DNA from 3 places in the Rhizobium sp. 01N424 genome. Region 1 is predicted to be linked to each of the others. Evidence: predicted binding sites of a transcription regulator. Region 1 holds the regulator's gene; each other region holds the start of a gene.
What was found. Region 1 encodes LexA, which represses DNA repair genes until DNA is damaged. Its sites were predicted from a motif close to TGTTCNNNNTGTGTTCNG; they were not measured.
Positions count from the first base shown of each region.

Region 2: a site for LexA is predicted at 2,125-2,142, ahead of AC1DNK_RS06945 (ribonuclease T2 family protein). Genes of this name have one in related genera too.
Region 3: a site for LexA is predicted at 4,039-4,056, ahead of AC1DNK_RS03575 (PA0069 family radical SAM protein). Genes of this name have one in related genera too.

Region 1 is NZ_JBFTRK010000007.1:95,086-101,181, forward strand. It holds gene kdsA (3-deoxy-8-phosphooctulonate synthase) at 136-981, opposite strand; gene AC1DNK_RS18335 (VOC family protein) at 978-1,856, opposite strand; gene lexA (transcriptional repressor LexA) at 2,061-2,774, shown strand; gene AC1DNK_RS18345 (ComEC/Rec2 family competence protein) at 2,755-5,181, opposite strand; gene gltA (citrate synthase) at 5,473-6,096, shown strand, end outside.
Region 2 is NZ_JBFTRK010000002.1:253,349-259,444, forward strand. It holds gene ettA (energy-dependent translational throttle protein EttA) at 1-1,259, opposite strand, end outside; gene AC1DNK_RS06945 (ribonuclease T2 family protein) at 1,373-2,110, opposite strand; gene AC1DNK_RS06950 (lysophospholipase) at 2,261-3,190, shown strand; gene AC1DNK_RS06955 (DMT family transporter) at 3,220-4,158, shown strand; gene caiB (succinate--glutarate CoA-transferase) at 4,177-5,391, shown strand; gene AC1DNK_RS06965 (thiamine pyrophosphate-binding protein) at 5,388-6,096, shown strand, end outside.
Region 3 is NZ_JBFTRK010000001.1:697,340-703,435, forward strand. It holds gene AC1DNK_RS03555 (F0F1 ATP synthase subunit C) at 1-117, shown strand, start outside; gene AC1DNK_RS03560 (F0F1 ATP synthase subunit B) at 196-837, shown strand; gene AC1DNK_RS03565 (F0F1 ATP synthase subunit B) at 841-1,332, shown strand; gene AC1DNK_RS03570 (ribonuclease HII) at 1,902-2,594, opposite strand; gene AC1DNK_RS03575 (PA0069 family radical SAM protein) at 2,814-3,971, opposite strand; gene AC1DNK_RS03580 (glycosyltransferase family 2 protein) at 4,110-4,628, shown strand; gene moaB (molybdenum cofactor biosynthesis protein B) at 4,631-5,176, opposite strand; gene AC1DNK_RS03590 (4-(cytidine 5'-diphospho)-2-C-methyl-D-erythritol kinase) at 5,178-6,059, opposite strand; gene AC1DNK_RS03595 (tetratricopeptide repeat protein) at 6,066-6,096, opposite strand, start outside.

The DNA of each region.
Region 1 (6,096 bases):
GGGTGGGATAAATCGTTTGAAATCGTCTTAATCGAAGGCACGCAAATTACAATGGCCGTTTTTGAGCCGCCTAACATGCCTTCGTTTCCAGCCTCATTCGAGGCCTATTACAGGATCATGTCAGCCTTTTGAACGTCAGGCCGCTTTCGCGATGGCGTCGAAGGCGAGAAGCTTTTCGAGAAGCCGCGGCATGTCCTTCAGATAGACCATGTTCGGTCCGTCGGACGGCGCGTTGTCCGGGTCTTCGTGCGTTTCGACGAAGACACCCGCGACACCGACGGCAACGGCGGCACGCGCCAGGGTCTCGACGAATTCGCGCTGGCCGCCGCTCGAACCGCCCTGCCCGCCCGGCTGCTGCACGGAATGCGTGGCGTCGAAGATAACGGGAGCGCCAAGTGCAGCCATGATTGGCAGCGAGCGCATGTCCGATACCAGTGTGTTGTACCCGAAGGAGGCACCGCGTTCGCAGAGCAGGATGTTCGGATTGCCGCTGGCATTCAGCTTGGCGAGGACATTCTTCATGTCCCAGGGCGCCAGGAACTGGCCCTTCTTGACGTTGACGATCCGGCCGGTCTTGGCGGCAGCAACGAGAAGGTCCGTCTGGCGGCTGAGGAAGGCCGGGATCTGCAGGATGTCGGCGACGGTTGCCACCTGCTCGCACTGCTCTTCCGTGTGGATATCGGTCAGAACAGGAAAGCCGAATTCCTTCTTCAGATCGGAGAAGACTTCGAGCGCCTTTTCAAGACCGATGCCGCGCTCGGCAGAAAGCGATGTGCGGTTCGCCTTGTCGAAAGACGACTTATAGACGAGGCCGATACCGAGCGACTTGCAGAGTTCGCTCAGAACACCGGCGACCATGAAAGCATGGTCGCGGCTTTCCATCTGGCAGGGACCGGCGATCAGCGACAGCTTGCCCGTATTCGAAAAAGTAACGCGTCCAGCACCCTCGCCGGCGACGACTTCTGCATTGGTATTTGTCATTGGGTCTCCTCGAAGGCAAAGATTGCGCCTTGTCCCGGCGCCGGCTTCACCAGCAGACGATTGTTCATACTGACATGGGTGATCCCGTTAGCAGCCAAATGCGCCGCTGTCACGGCCAGATCACCGACCGAAAACACGATTGCGCGCGCCCTGAGGCCGTTATCGGTGACAAGTGGCTCGGCATCGAAATAGGCCTCCATGCCCTCGCTCGAGAAGATGGAAAGTCTCCCGTTCGGCAATTCGAAGTATAGGCCGAGTGCCGCCTCCTTAGGCTCCACTCCACCGCTGGCCGTCTCCAGAAATTCGGCGAAGGCCTGCGGATCCTCAGCGCTCAGGGCAATCTCGCTGATGCCGGTGACGCCGTTTGCATGGGTTTCCAGTGCCTTGCGATCGGCCGGAAAGGCGTTGATCCGCTGGCAGGCGAAGAAGAAGACATCGGGTGCCCGGAGATCGGCGGCAAAGGCGAGCTTGAAGGCGCCTGTCGCCTGTGTTCCGTCGGGCATGACGATCGGCCGCGAGAATTCGACCATATCACCGCCGCTCAGCTGTGCGCCGTCATAGGAAGCCTTGTCCGCATCGGCATCATCGGTGCCGAAGACAACAGCCGAAAAGCCGTCATCGCCGCAGCGGAAGCGGAAGGCCTGATCGCGGGCGACGAAGCTGTTGCCCTTCGCGACGGCCGCGTCGCACTCCGCCTGGTTGGCGACACCGAGCGGTTCGAGATAGGTCCTGTCGGCAAGGAAGACGCAGGCATTCTCCGTTCCGAACGGATGACGGCCATCGGCCGCGACGGTGAAACCGAGACGGCCGAGTCGCTCGCGGGCAACATCTATATGGGTGACGGGCAGTACCAGATGATCGAGCGGATGCGTCATGGCGGTTCCCTCCGGTGAAGCCGGCAGAGATTTGCACTCCCTGCCCGGCAAAGCGCAAGCGTGGATCACCAATCCGGCAAATAAACTTTCAAAAACGACGAAAAATCATCGGAAGTTTTACCAATATTTAGGCACTTGCGGAACACATATGGAACATATAGTGTCCGTTCTGGCTTTGTTTCACGAATCTGGGGAAAGACTTCGATGCTGACGCGCAAACAACAGGAGCTTCTCCTCTTCATTCACGAGCGGATGAAAGAGTCCGGCGTACCGCCGTCCTTCGACGAAATGAAGGACGCGCTCGACCTGGCTTCCAAGTCGGGCATCCATCGCCTGATCACCGCGTTGGAAGAGCGCGGTTTCATTCGCCGCCTACCGAACAGGGCGCGCGCACTCGAGGTCATCAAGCTTCCGGAAGCCTACAGCCCGAGCATTCAGCCGCGCCGCGGATTCTCGCCGAGCGTCATCGAAGGCAGCCTCGGCAAGCCGCAGCCGGTCGCGCCGCCGAAGCCGGCGAACGAGGACAATCACACGTCGATCTCCGTGCCGGTCATGGGCCGGATCGCAGCCGGTGTGCCGATTTCGGCGATCCAGCAGAACACCCACGACATTACAGTTCCCGCCGACATGCTCGGAAACGGTGAGCACTATGCTCTTGAGGTCAAGGGCGACTCCATGATCGAGGCCGGCATCTTCGACGGCGACACGGTCATCATCCGCAACACCAATACCGCCAATGCCGGTGATATCGTCGTTGCGCTCGTCGATGACGAAGAGGCAACACTGAAGCGCTTCCGCCGCAAGGGCGCGTCCATTGCGCTCGAGGCCGCCAACCCGGCTTACGAAACCCGCATTTTTGGACCTGACCGCGTCAAGGTTCAGGGTAAGCTCGTCGGCCTTATCCGCCGCTATCACTGAGCGGTTCGCTTTCACCAAAAGCTCCACTGCGCCAGTCATAGGCGCGGTGGCGGGTCCAGGGACGATCGAGACCCTCGAATGATGTGGTGATTTCGGCGATCCCATTGGGGAAACGAAGCTCGACAGCGCCTGTCTTCCGCAGTGTCTCCCCGGTGAAAAGCAGGGCGCCTGAGCGGCAGGTATCGAAGCGCAGGCGAACCGGTGTGACGACGATATCGGATATGTCGCAGGCTGGGCCAAGGAACGCCGCATTCTCGATCACGGTCAGGATCGAACCGTTGTCGAGCTTCGCTGTACACCAGGCCTTTTTCACGCATGAGAAGCGCTCGCCCGTCGCACTGGCCTTGATCGCGTTCATGGTGTCGTTCTGCTGTGCCTCCGTCAGTTTCAGCCTTTCACCGCGCGGTGCGGTGGGAATATCCGGGAGCGCCGGGAACGCCGGTGACAGATGCTTATCGATCACCAGAGCGCGCCTCCATTGATCAAAGATGAAGCCCGGTGGCCGCTCGCGATTGGTGGCGAGGCCGTTGTCGCTGACGATGCCCGCCATGCTCCCGTCCTCGGCAATCACGATTTTCGGCGGCGGAGGACCTCCCAACATCGCGGCGGCTGTCGTCGATGCCATCAAGATCGCGGTGCCGAGATGGCGCATGCGGCTGCGCAGCAAAGTCAGCAGCAGGAAACCTGTCACCGCCGCGGGAAAGTACCAAGACGCCAGGCGCCCGACGCCGATATCGCCGCCCCATGAGGCAACCGTCCTGGCGATGGCGATCACCAGATCGAGCCCGAAACCCGTCACCTGCCACGCCCATGCATCGAGACCGAAGGGCATCAGCAGCATGGCAATGAGGCCGAACGGCATGATGATGAAGGAGATAATCGGCATTGCGGCGAGATTGGCTGGCAGGCCATAGGCCGTCAGCCGGTGGAAGTGCTCGACCGAGAACAATGCAGTCGAGAAGCCGCCGATGACGGAGGTCAGCAGGATGCCGCCGAAGAACGCGGCGGCGGAAGACAGCATCCTGACGGCGCGAAACTTTGCGAAGGGCCGGTCGCGCACCGGCCTCTCCTTCCAGAGCGCATAGCCCGCGACGAGGGCCAGTGTCGCGGCGAAGGACATCTGGAAGCTTGGCCCCATGATCTCCGAGGGTGAGAGGATAATGATCACCAGCGCCGACAGGGCGACGTTGCGCAGACTGATCGACGGCCGGTCGAAGAAGACCGCCGCCAGCATGATCGCCATCATGATGAAGGCGCGTTCGGCAGAGACAGCGAAGCCCGAGATCAGAAAATAGGCGGTGACGGCGGCAAGCGCACCGGCTGCGGCGATCTTCTTGACGGGATAGGCCTGGACGACAGCCGGAAACAGGCTGAGCACGCTGCGGAAGCCGACGAAGAAGATGCCTGCCGACAGCGCCATGTTGAGACCGGAAATGGCAATGATATGCGCAAGCCCGGATTGGCGCAGCGCCTCGGTCGTCTCGCTCGAAATGGCGCGGCGCTCGTCCGTGACGAGAGCGGCGGCGAAAGCGCCGGTGTCGCCAGGCAGGATGCCTCTGATACGATCGCCGATGCCGCTTCTGAGGCGATAAAGCCATTCAATAGCGCGATCCTGCATCGATCCGGGCTCGGGTTCGGCCGCTGGCACCACGGCAGGGGCACCATAAAAGAAACCGTTGCCACCGACGCCGTCGAAATAGGCACCGAACGAAAAGTCGTTGAGGCCGGGAAGAGCAGGCCCAGACGGCGGCGTCAGCCTTGCCCGGCCTTTCAGCCAAGTCCCGGTTTCGAACTCCGCTTTCTGGCCGCGCGCAATCACGGTCACCTGCTCTGGCGGTCGCTTCAGCGCCGGGTTCTCCGTCGCCTTGAGCGCCAGCAGATACCGCCAGCCGCCGCGGCCATCGCTTTCCCGCCGCTCTACGCGGCCTGTCAGCGTCGTCGTTACCGCCGAATCGAGAACGACAGTACCAGCTCTCCAGGTCTCGAATTGTGCGGCGAGGATGCCGGCAGCAATCAACGTCATGGAGGCCACGCAGATCCGGCTCCACTGCCGGCTGCGATCGGTCACGGCGAGCAGCAGAAGCAGCACGACCGCGCATGAAAGCGGCACAGCCGGTGAAATGTCTGCACCGCAGGCAAACCAGAGAAGGGAGCCCAGTCCGAGCGCCACCGGCGCAAACAACATGCGGCCGCCATAAGCCAGCTCTTCGACAGCGCAGGCCGGCAGGCTTTGCACAACACGGCGCTGCAGCGACCGAAGAGCATGAATAGAAAGCTGCCGGCGGTGACCTAGATTAACAGGTGCGAGGAGAGAGCCCGCTGCAGGCGGCATCAGCAGCGTCTGCGGCAATTTGGCCGCGGCGCCGATGGTGATCGTGCTGACGTCGCTGGTTTTCAACTCCGGCATGCAAAGAGCCTGATGACCCGATAGAATACAACCAGAATGCAACCCTGCGCGCGTTTCAGCAACAATAATCGATTGAAAAATGATGAAAAAACGTGAGTGCAAAAAGCCTAAATAAATCATCGGCTTCCGCTATGCGTTTACAGCATCGCAGGAGTGCCTAAAAGTTGATACTGCGATGCACAAAATGGCGTCACGGTAACTTGGCATTAGGCGCGCTATCATATAGCAATCTGAGCGGACGCTTAACCCTATGGCGCTTTTATGGCGCCGCCGCCAATTTGGAGGATCAGAATGACGGATCAAAGCGCAACAATCAAAATCGGCGACAAATCCGCCAATCTTTCCGTAAAGAGCGGAACGATTGGGCCTGATGTCATCGATATCGGCGCACTCTACAAGAACACCGGTTCCTTCACGTACGATCCTGGTTTTACCTCGACCGCATCCTGTGAATCGAAGATCACCTACATCGATGGCGATGAAGGCGTTTTGCTGCACCGCGGCTATCCGATCGAGCAGCTGGCCGAGCACGGCGACTTCCTCGAAGTCTGCTATCTGCTGCTCTACGGCGAACTGCCGACCGCTGCGCAGAAGAAGGACTTCGATTACCGCGTCACGCACCACACCATGGTGCATGAGCAGATGAGCCGCTTCTTCACCGGCTTCCGCCGCGATGCACACCCGATGGCCGTCATGTGCGGCTGTGTCGGCGCCCTGTCGGCCTTCTATCACGACTCGACCGACATCACCGATCCGCATCAGCGCATGGTCGCTTCGCTGCGCATGATCGCCAAGATGCCGACGCTGGCCGCCATGGCCTACAAGTATCACATCGGTCAGCCCTTCGTTTACCCGAAGAACGACTTGGACTACGCGTCGAACTTCCTGCGCATGTGCTTTGCTGTCCCTTGCGAA
Region 2 (6,096 bases), on a different contig from region 1:
GCTCTGGAGTTCATGTCGAACTTGCCGAGCTTGATGACTTCGGCGCCGCCCGAGATTTCTTCCCAGACCGTCTTGTTGCCATCCAGCGCATCGCGGCTCTGGTCGACATAGCCGAGATGCACGGTGTCACCGATACGCACCGAACCGGCATCCGGCTTTTCCTGGCCGGTGATCATCTTGAACAGCGTCGTCTTGCCGGCGCCGTTCGGACCGATGATACCGACGATGCCGCCCGGCGGCAGCTTGATCGACAGGTCGTTGATCAGCGTGCGGCCTTCGAAGCCCTTGGTGATGCCTTCCATCTCGATGACGACATTGCCGAGACGCTCGGAGACCGGGATGATGATCTGCGCGTCGCCGGGACGGATGCCTTCGGCGGCATCGACCAGCTGTTCGTAGGCCTTGATACGGGCCTTCGACTTCGCCTGACGAGCCTTCGGGCTGGAGGCGATCCATTCCTGTTCGCGCGAAAGCGCCTTCTGGCGGCCGGCTTCTTCGCGGTTTTCCTGCAGCATGCGCTTGGCCTTGGCCGTCAGGTAGGCAGAGTAGTTGCCTTCGTACGGAATGCCGCGGCCGCGGTCGAGCTCAAGGATCCAGCCCGTGACGTTGTCGAGGAAGTAGCGGTCGTGGGTGATCATCATCACGGCGCCCGGATAATCGCGCAGGTGCTTTTCGAGCCAGGCGATGGTTTCGGCGTCGAGGTGGTTGGTCGGTTCGTCGAGCAGCAGCAGGTCCGGCTGCGACAGGAGCAGGCGGCAGAGTGCGATACGGCGGCGTTCACCGCCCGAGAGAATGGTGACGTCGGAATCCTTCGGCGGGCAGCGCAGCGCTTCCATCGCCATTTCGACCTGCTGTTCCAGATCCCAGAGGTTCTGGCTGTCGATGATATCCTGCAGCTTGGCGCCCTCGTCCGCCGTCTCGTCGGAATAGTTCATCATCAGCTCGTTGTAGCGGTCGATGATCGCCGTCTTGTCGGCAACACCCATCATGACGTTCTCGAAGGCGGTCTTTGTCGGATCGAGATGCGGCTCCTGCTCAAGGTAGCCAACGGTCGCGCCGTCGGCGAGCCAGGCTTCGCCGGTGTATTCCTTGTCCTGACCGGCGATGATGCGCAGCACCGTCGACTTACCGGCGCCGTTCGGGCCGAGAATACCGATCTTGGCATCCGGATAGAACGACAGGTTGACGTTCTCGAGAATTTTCTTGGCGCCGTAAGACTTGTTGAGTCCCGACATGTGATAAATGAACTGACGTGCCATCTTTAAACTGCTCCGCGCGCAAACGTGTAAATCCGTGGCCGCTATGTAGGCGAAACCCGGCTCCCGGGCAACGCCGAAACCGGCCTCTCTTGCGCTTTGCAGCAGTCTTTACGTCAGAAACCGGCCGCGTCGACCACGCCCTGGTCGCATCCGAACGAGGTTCGTCCCGCCCCCCGGATCAGCTTTCCGAGATTATCGGCAGAGCCTGACGCCACCGCGTCCTCAGACAAGCCGATCGTCAGCTCGCTGATAACCCGCACGCCGCCTGCCCGGCGGCAGCTCATCTTCACCCGGTCGGAAGCGCCAGCGCCAAAACTCTTGTCGAAGGCCGCCTTGATCTGATCGGCGCTGACAGACTTGCCGACATTGGCGGCAAACAGCTCGCGCACCGCCGATGCATTAAGATCGCCGATCAGCCGCACGGCCGTGCCGAAATAGGCGTCGGCCGAGAGTTTCGTGCAGGTGCCGTGCTTGGTCCACTCGTGACGCTCGAGCGCCGATTGAGTGCCGGGCATCGCTTTTGCCAGCGCCGCGGCATTCTCCGGCGTCAGCTTGACCTCAGGCAACGACCGCCAGTCGCCATCCTTGTCCGCCGCCTGCTCCTCCTTCGAGACGCCGCAATAATTCTGCCGCATCGGCCAGAGACCATGGAGGGTAAAATTGGTCGCGTCGAAGCGATCCCGCGTCTGGCTGGCGCATTCCGGCTTCTTCTGGTTCGTCTGGCAAAAGGCCGGTTGCCAGCTTGCAGCGAGAATGAAACGCGTGCGCCCCTGGCCTTCCTGTGCGAAAGCCGAAGCCGCCAACAGGCCTGACAAAGCCACAATTGCCGCATGCAGAAAGAACCTGCTCATCTCCATCCCCTAGATAGAACAATACAAGAACAAGTAAGCACGAAGCGCAACGTTCCGCAACCCTGAATCGCAGCATTTTCCCCTGCAAATCGCCGCAGGCCCGCTTGCATTTGACGGCCGATCTGATCTTCTGCGCGCCGGGAGGATCGGATGTTTTCGCAAACACAATGGCTTAACGTGGCAGGCGCCTCGCTCGCCTTTCACAGCGAGACGGCCGCAGGCGCGCCACGCGGTATCCTCGTCGTCTGCCACGGCCTAGCCGAGCATTCGAAACGCTATCAGCGCTTTGCGGAGGCTATGGCGGCGCGTGGCTATCATGTCTTTGTGCACGATCATCGCGGCCACGGCGAGACCAAGGCGCCGGATGCGCCGATCGGGCAGTTCGCGAGGCGCGACGGTGTATCCCGCGTGATCGATGACGTCGCCGCCATGCGCGATCATGCAGCGAGTCTGCACCCGGGGTTCCCCGTTATCCTCTTCGGCCATTCGATGGGCGGGCTGATCGCGCTCAACGCCGCGCAGACCTATCCGGAAAAATTCGATGCGGTCGCCATCTGGAACTCGAACTTCGCCGTTGGCCTTTCCGGTCGCGCCGCACAGGTGATCCTGCGCGCCGAAAAGGCGCTGAAGGGCTCAGACGTGCCGAGCGGTATGCTGCCGAGATTGACCTTCGCCGCCTGGGGCAAGTCCATTCCCGGCCACACCACGGAATTCGACTGGCTGTCACGCGATCCGGCGGAGGTCGCGAAATATATCGCCGACCCGCTCTGCGGCTTCGATGCCTCGGTATCGATGTGGCTCGATGTCTTCGAGCTTACCTTCCGGGCAACGGAAAAGGAGCAACTCGACCGTCTTCCGAAGGATCGTCCGATCCATCTTATCGGCGGTGGGCAGGATCCGGCAACGGAGCGCGGAAAAGCCGTTCTATGGCTCTCAAACCATTTGAAACGGCAGGGCTTCTCCCGTATCACCACTGAAATATATCAGGACTTCAGGCACGAGACCTTGAACGAGACCGGCGCAGCAGGCGCCATCTCGGCCTTCGCCGATTGGTGCGACGGCGCGGTCATGCGGTCCTGACGGGAACATTCCACATGGCAGGCGCGGCAATGAAGACGAACACCTCCTCCGAAGTCACCATGGGCCTGGCGCTCATGCTTCTGTCGGTGCTGTTTTCACCGCTGATCGACATCTTCGCCAAGCTGGCGATCGCCACCGTCCCGTCGGCGGAGATCACCGCCGCGCGTTTCGCCGTCCAGGCGATCTGCATGCTACCTGTCGTCATCTGGCGCAAGAACCTCGCCGACCTGTCGTGGAAGCAGACCTTCTATCACGCGATCCGCGGGATCATCATGACCATCTCGATGATCTCCTTCGTCGCGACGCTGAAATACATGTCGGTCGCCGATGCCATCGCCATCTTCTTTGTCGAGCCGATCATCCTGACGATCCTCAGCAGCATCTTCCTCGGCGAAGCCATCGGCTGGCGGCGCTACACAGCCTGCGGCGTCGGCTTCTTCGGCGCCATCCTGATCATACAGCCGAGCTTCCAGGAAGTCGGCTTCGTGGCGCTGCTGCCCGTCGTCAGCGCCGTCTGCATCGCCATTTCGGCGATGATGAACCGGGCCTTGGCGCAACGCGAAGACCCCTGGGTCATGCAGTTTCAGATGGGCCTCTGGGGCCTGCTGTTCTGCGCCATCATTCTCTATGTCGGCGAAGGAAGCGGCTCCGACGTCTTCGATCCGGTCATGCCCTCCACTATCGCCTTCGGCTACCTCGCGGGCGTCGGAGTCATGGCAGCGATCGCCGGCATTCTCGGCGTCTATGCCTATCGCGCCGCCCCGGCATCGACGCTGGCGCCGCTGCAATATTTCGAGATCGTCTCGGCGACGATCTTCGCCTGGCTGGTCTTCGGCGATTTCCCGGATGCCATCAAATGGCTCGGTATCCTGATCATCATCGCTTCGGGCCTCTACATCATCTGGCGCGAGCGGCGCTTTGCATCCAAGCCCGTATCCGATACATCTGAGGCAACACGGGCGCCGTAATCCGCACGCGGGAGGAACATGACGGTCAGCAGCAAAAAGCCGCCGCTTGCAGGCATCAGGGTCATCGAACTGGCCCGCGTGCTTGCCGGTCCCTGGGCCGGGCAGATGCTGGCCGATCTCGGCGCCGACGTCATCAAGGTCGAAAACCCCGATGGTGGCGACGATACGAGGCAATGGGGGCCGCCCTTCGTCGAGGGCGCTGACGGCGAAAATCTTTCCGCCGCCTACTACCATTCCACCAACCGCAACAAGCGCTCGATCACCGCCGACCTCAAGACAGAGGAAGGCCAGGCGCTGGTCCGCCGTCTGGCTGCGACAGCCGACGTGCTGATCGAGAATTTCAAGCTCGGCGGTCTCGTCAAATACGGTCTCGATTACGAGAGCCTGCGCCAGATCAATCCCAAACTCGTCTATTGCTCGATCACCGGTTTCGGCCAGACCGGCCCCTATGCCAATCTCGCCGGCTACGACTACATCGTCCAGGGCATGTCGGGCTTCATGTCCGTCACCGGTGAACCTGATGGCCAACCGATGAAGGCCGGCGTTGCCATCGCCGATATCTTCACCGGCATCTATGCCGTCTCGGCCATCGAGGCGGCACTGATCCACGCGCTGAAGTCAGGCGAAGGCCAGCTGGTCGATATGGCGCTGCTCGATGTGCAGTCCGCCATTCTTGCGAACCAGAACATGAACTATCTGGTCTCGGGCAAGGCGCCGGTGCGGCTCGGCAACGCGCATCCGAACATCTCGCCCTACGAAGTCATCCCGGCCGCGGATGGCTATCTCATTCTCGCCGTCGGCAATGACGGCCAGTTCCGCCGCCTCTGCACCATCCTCGGCCTCGACGGCATCGGCGAGGACGAGCGTTTCGCCACCAACAAGGCGCGCGTCGCCAACCGCGACGAGGTTCGCCGCCTGGTTTCCGGCAAGACATTGAACTGGCAGAAGGCCGATCTCCTGAAGGCCTGCGAGGACAATGCCGTGCCGGCCGGCGCGATCAATACGATCGAGGAGATGTTCGCCGATCCGCAGGTCATTGCCCGCGGCCTGCGGCTCGATCTCGCCGATGCCGCAGGAACGATGATCCCGACGGTTCGAACCCCAGTGGTTCTCTCGGAAACACCGCTACGCTACGAAAGACCGAGCCCGCGCCTCGGCCAGCACCAGGAGGAGGTGCTGGCCGAACTCGAAGCGTTGGAACGGAAGGCACAAGGGAGGGAACAGGCATCATGAGAAAGACCGGCGGAGAATTGATCGTCGAAGCGTTAAAGGCAAATGGCGTCACCCGCCTTTCCTGCGTGCCCGGCGAAAGCTTCCTCGCGGTCCTCGATGCCCTTCACGACAGCGATATCGAAGTCGTCGTCTGCCGCCAGGAAGGTGGTGCTGCGATGATGGCCGATTGCTGGGGCCGCCTGACCGGCGAGCCCGGCATCTGCATGGTCACCCGTGGCCCCGGCGCCACCAACGCTTCGGCCGGTCTCCACATCGCCCGCCAGGATTCGATCCCGATGATCCTGTTCATCGGCCAGGTCCAGCGCGATGCCCGCGAGCGCGAAGCCTTCCAGGAGGTCGAGTTCCGCAGGGCGCTGACGGAATATGCCAAATGGGTCGGCGAGATCGATGATGCAGCACGTATCCCGGAATTCGTCACCCGCGCCTTTTCCATCGCCACATCCGGCCGTCCCGGCCCCGTCGTCTTGTCATTGCCCGAAGATATGTTGCGCGACGCGGTCGAAGCACCCCGCGCCAAGCCCTATGCCCGCGTTGCCGCCTATCCCGGCCGCCGTCAGGTCGATGATTTCTACATGCGGCTGCTCAAGGCCGAGCGCCCTCTGGTGATCCTCGGCGGCACCCGCTGGGATGCCGATGCGGTCGCCGATTTCCGCGCCTTCGCCGAGCGCTTCCAGCTGCCGGTCGGCTGCTCCTTCCGCCGCCAGA
Region 3 (6,096 bases), on a different contig from region 1:
CGCAACCCGTCTGCCGCTGACAGCCAGTTCGGCCGTCTGGTTTTCGGCTTCGCCGTTACGGAAGCTCTGGGCATCTTCTCGCTGCTCGTCGCTCTCCTCCTGCTCTTCGCCGTTTAATTTCGGTGGATTGAAGGATCACGGCCTGCAGACTGCAAGCCGTGATCCTTTGCATTTGCAGTACACCTGGAGGTGAGCATGTTTTTTGTGACCCCGGCCTATGCTGAAGAAGCTCCGGCGGGAACGGCAGAAACGGGTGCAGCCACCGGTACGGATCCGCATGCCGCTCCGGCTGCTGGCGAGGTCCATACCGAAACCGGCGTTGCCGGTGGCGAGCATCATGGCGGCGTTTTCCCGCCGTTCGATACGTCGACCTACGCATCCCAGCTGCTTTGGCTGGTGATTACGTTCGCTGTTTTCTTCGTGCTCATGCAAAAGGTCATCGCACCGCGCATCGGCGGCATCCTCGAGCAGCGCCATAACCGGCTTGCGCAGGATCTGGACGAGGCAGCACGCCTCAAGTCCGAAGCCGACGCAGCGGTCGCAACCTATGAAGGCGAACTCGCCGCAGCCCGCTCCAAGGCCAATCAGATCGGCACCGCCGCTCGCGATGCCGCCAAGCTCAAGGCTGAAGCCGACCGCCGCGCTGTCGAAGCAAGCCTTGCCGAAAAGCTGAAGGCTGCCGAAGGCCGCATCGCCGATATCAAGGCGAAGGCATTCGCAGACGTCGGCACGATCGCTGAGGAAACGGCTGTCGCCGTCGTTCAGCAGCTGATCGGTGGCACCGCTGCCAAGGCTGACGTTGCAGCGGCTGTCGCAGCCGCCAAGAAGGAGGGTTGATCGATGGAATTTGCTCTTGATGCAACTTTCTTCGCCTTTGTCGGCCTCGTTCTCTTCATCATGCTGGTCGTCTACCTGAAGGTTCCGGGGATGATGGCGAAGTCGCTCGACGACCGCGCCGATCAGATCCGCAACGAACTGGCGGAAGCCAAGCGCCTGCGCGAAGAGGCCCAGCACCTGCTGGCCGAATACCAGCGCAAGCGCAAGGAAGCCGAAGCCGAAGCTGCGAACATCGTCGCTGCCGCCGAACGCGAAGCAGAGATGCTGACCGCTGAAGCCAAGAAGAAGACCGAAGAGTTCGTTGCCAACCGCACCGCGCTTTCCGAGCAGAAGATCAAGCAGGCAGAAGTCGAAGCGATGAAGGCTGTCCGTTCAGCCGCCGTCGACCTCGCCATCTCCGCTGCCGAGACCGTGCTGGCCCAGAAGGCCGAAGGCAAGGTCCAGGCCGATCTCTTCAAGACCGCCGTCGGCGAAGTGAAGACCCGCCTGAACTAAGGTTCAGCCGATAGAATTGAAAAGCCCCGCCATCGTGCGGGGCTTTTTGTTTTGGGGTATCGCGGTGGCGGCGGTTTGGCTAGCCTCGCAGCCTCTTGCGGCAGTTATTCATCGCGGAAAGTGCCTCTTACCGTTCAGCCAACGCGGTCGGTCAGGGATAGGCGAAGCCTCCTCAACCTCCCTCATTCCTGTGCTTGTCACAGGAATCCAGCCACGGCGCGTCTGCGCCGTGAATGAATCGCCATCTTGGTAAAAGTCTCCCGCGCCCATGGACATGGGCGCACTGGATTCCTGTGACAAGCACAGGAATGAGGGTGGAGAGGTCTGTGGCCGCCGCGCGAGGTGGCACCGGTGGTCGCGTCCAGGGGCAATCGCCACAGCTGGTCCACAGTAGCATGGGAACGCCTGAAGTATCAAAGCAAGCACCTGTGGCCCCTCATCCGGCCCTGCGGCTACCTTCTCGCTGAGGAGAAAAGCGAAGGACGAGTAAGCAGTTTTCCGGGGGAGGAGGTGCCCCAAAGGCTGATGAGGGACTGCGGGCGCACGCCTCTGGCGGTGGCGCAAACCCCTCAATCCCCAAGCATCTCCTGTGTCACCGCAAGCTTCACCCCATCCTTGCGCAACGGCCGGAAGGTCATCCGGTGCAGCGAACACGGGCCGTGCTGCTCGATCCCCGCGCGGTGCTGGGCCGTACCGTAACCGGCATGGGCGGCAAAGCCGTAGTCGGGGAAGACGAGGTGGGCGCGGGTCATCATCCGGTCGCGGGTGACCTTGGCGACGATCGAGGCGGCGGCGATCGAGACGGAGCGCGCGTCGCCCTTGACCACCGCCTGTCCGGGACAGTCGAGCCCCTGGGGCACGTCGAGACCATCGGTCAGCACGTAGGCGGCGGGAATGGAAAGGCCGCAGATCGCCCGGCGCATCGCGTCGAGGCTCGCCTTGCGGATATCGGTGACGTCGATGCGGGTGGCGCTCGACGAGGCGATCGAGACCGTTGCCGTCGCCAGGATTTGCACGAACAGCTCTTCGCGCTTGGCCGCCGAGAGCTGCTTGGAATCGTTCAGCCCCTCGGGAATGCGTTTGGGATCGAGAATGACGGCGGCGGCCACCACCGGACCAGCCAGAGGACCGCGCCCGGCTTCGTCGGCACCGGCAACCGGCCAGTGACCGGCCTTGCGGGCCTTCAGTTCCAGCTTGAAATCCGGAGTGAGCGGCGCGTCTTCGAAAAGCAGAGGAGAATCGGGTGGCGTGCGACGTTTCATGCGGCTGAACCTCGCACGCCAACCCGATTTCCTGCAAGCCCCCGGAACAGGGCGGCGGGCCGGGGGCTAGGACCGCGAAGGGGCAGGGGACCCATTCGCGGCGTGCAAGAGACCAGGGCGGCGGTCTCCTGCGGGTAATTCCCCAGCAGGCATTGTCTGCCTGCCGTTCGAAACGGACGTGCCGTTTCTCCTCGCGCCCGTGCCAGCGGGCGGGAAGTCTCAGAGCAGCGACAGCTGCACGCCGCTGCCATCGGGCGGCACGAAGAGATCGTCGCGCAGCGGCATGCTGCGCCTGACCATGCCGAGCCGCTTGGTGGCCATCTCGAAGCGCCGGGCAATCTGCCAGGCATAGGGGCCGGCACCCTTCATGCGCTTGCCGAAATCGGCGTCGTAATCCTTGCCGCCGCGCATCGAGCGCACCAGCGACATGACGTGCCGGTAGCGGTCAGGATAGTGTTGCAGCAGCCAGTCGCGAAACAGTGGCGAGACCTCCAGCGGCAGCCGCAGGATGACATAGCCCGCCTCGCGCGCACCGGCAGCATGCGCGGCATCGAGAATGCGTTCGATCTCGTGGTCGTTCAGGGCCGGGATCACAGGGGCAGCCATGACGGAGGTCGGGATACCGGCCTCGCTCAGAGCATGGATCGCTTCCAGCCGCCGCGGCGGCGTCGAGGCGCGCGGTTCCATGGTACGCGCTAGCTTGCGGTCGAGCGTCGTCACCGACAGCGAGGCGCGCACCAGACCGCGTTCCGCCATGCTCTTCAAGATATCGATATCGCGCATGATCATCGCCGACTTGGTGACGATCGAGACAGGATGATTAGCCTTGTCGAGCACTTCGAGGATCTGCCGCATGATGCGCCATTCCTTTTCGATCGGCTGATAGGGATCGGTATTGGTGCCGATCGCGATCACCCGCGGCTTGTAACCGGGCTTTGCAAGTTCGCGTTCCAGAAGCTTGGCGGCATCCGGCTTGGCAAACAGCTTGGCCTCGAAATCAAGCCCCGCCGAAAGCCCCATATACGCGTGGCTCGGCCGGGCGAAGCAATAAATGCAGCCATGCTCGCAGCCGCGATAGGGGTTGATCGACCGGTCGAAGGGAATGTCGGGCGACTCGTTACGGGTGATCGCCGTGCGCGGCTTTTCGATCTGCACTTCGGTCTTGAAGGGCGGCAGTTCTTCCAGCGTCTGCAAGCCGTCGTCGAAGGCCTCGCGGCTCTGCGGCTCGAACCGTCCGCCGGGATTGAGCCCGGCGCCGCGTCCGCGGCGGCGTTCGGCATCCACGCGCAGGCCAGACTGGGCGATCAGCGCTTCGGCAATATCTGCCGTGTTGGCAGGCGCGAATGCGGCCTGCCCTGCAAGGGACTGTTCGTTCATCGGATTCTCCCGCAGCGGAGGCGTTGCCTTCGCCCGTTCTTGATGATTAAATTCCTAATCAGAAAATTAGAACAATGCAAGAACAAAATGAGGAAAGTCGCGCTGGCAAAGTTTTGTGCGGCGCATTATAAATAGGCAATGTTGACAGTTGTTCTCGAGTGCCAGGATCAGGAACCGGAGCTGGCGCAGACGTTATCGGTGCTGGTTGCAGGCGCGGTCGAAGGCCTTGTCAGCGATGTCGTTGTGCTTGATCACGGCTCGCGCGACGGCACCTCGCGGGTGGCGGACGCGGCCGGTTGCCGCTTTCATTCTGAGTGGGATATCAACGACATACTGCGCTCGGCGCGTGGCGAATGGCTGCTCTTCGTCGAGCCGGGCGCGCGCCCGCAGGCGGGCTGGATCGACGAGATCGCCGAATATGTGGCGCTGAACAGATTACCCGCCCGCTTCACCGCCTCGCGCGCCTATCGCCGTCCGCTGCTGCAGCGTCTCGGCCGCTCGGTGCCACCGCTGGAGCTTGCCTATCTTGTCCCCAAGAAACAAGCGATCGCCTCGGCAAAGAGCGGCATGCGGCTGTCGGAATTTCCCAAGGGGCAGAAGCTCAGGCAGCTTTCCAGTGAATTGATTCCTTCCTGGGTGGCGCGCGCCGCCAGATAGAATCAGCCGCCGCGCTTCAGGTGCTCGTCGAGCCGCGGCATGATCTCCACGAAATTGCAGGGCATGTGCCGGTAGTCGAGCTGCGCCTTCAAGATCCCGTCCCAGGCATCCTTGCAGGCGCCGGGAGAGCCCGGCAGCACGAAGATGAAGGTGGCATTGGCAACGCCTGCGGTGGCGCGCGACTGGATCGTCGAGGTGCCGATCTTGTCATAGGAGATACGGTGGAAGACTTCCGAGAAACCGTCCATGCGCTTCTCGAACAGCGGCTCCAGCGCCTCGGGGGTCACGTCGCGGCCGGTAAAGCCGGTACCGCCGGTGGTGATGACGACGTCGATGCCGTCCGTCTCCGTCCATGCCTTCACGCGCGCGGCGATCGCCCGTTTGTCATCGGGCACGATGGCGCGGTCGACAAGCTTGTGGCCAGCCTCGGCGATGCGGGCGGCGAGCGTATCGCCCGATTTGTCGTTCTCCAGGCTGCGGGTATCGGAGACGGTCAGCACGGCAATGCCGACGGGGATGAACGGGCGGTTCTCGTCTATGCCAGGCATGTCACTCTCCCGCGGCTGTTTCCGTTGCCTGGAAATACCAGTCCGGCCGCTGGCTGTGAAGCTGCTGCTCGGCCGCTTCAGCCGCCGCAAGGGAGGGGAAGATACCAAAGCAGGTGGCGCCCGATCCCGACATCCGCACGAGCTCTGCGCCGCTCTTCACAAGCAGCGCCGAGATCGCGGCGATTTCAGGCGCCAGGCTGCGTGCCGGTGGCTCCAGATCGTTGCGGTTGGCGGCAATCGCCGCCATCCAGTCTCCGGCCGTAAGATCCAACGGCCGATTATTCTTCTCGGTCAGCAGCCGGAAGATTTCAGGCGTCGAGACGGCCTTCAGCGGATTGGCCAATACCAGATAGAGCCGTGGCAGGGCGATCGGCTCGATTTCCTCGCCGATCCCGCGCGCAATCAGCGGCCTGCTTTCCAGGCACATCGGTACATCGGCGCCAAGCTGCAGGGCGAGTGCCGAAAGGATATCGGCAGACACGCGCACATTCCAGAAGCGCTGCAAGCCGCGCAGAGCCGCAGCCGCATCCGCAGAGCCGCCGCCGATCCCCGAGGCGATGGGCAGGTTTTTCTCGAGATGGATGGAAACCGCAGGCGCGTGGCCACCCTGGGCGAAAGCCGCCTGGCGCAGGAGGTCGCGCGCCCTCAGTACCAGATTGTTGTCCGGCTCGCCGCCGATGTCAGCGGCAAAGCGCCCGCCTAACGTAAAGCCATCTCGATCGGCAGAGGTAAAGCTCAGCCTGTCGCCATGCGCCGTGAAGGTCACCAGCATGTCGAGCAGATGGTAGCCATCGTCTCTCTGGCCCGTCACATGCAGGGCCAGATTGATTTTCGCAGGCGCGTCTTCAGTCACCGTGAAACGGCGGCTCCCCGCATCCGGCATGCGCTATCAGGACTTCTTGTCGACGGGCGGCGGAGCG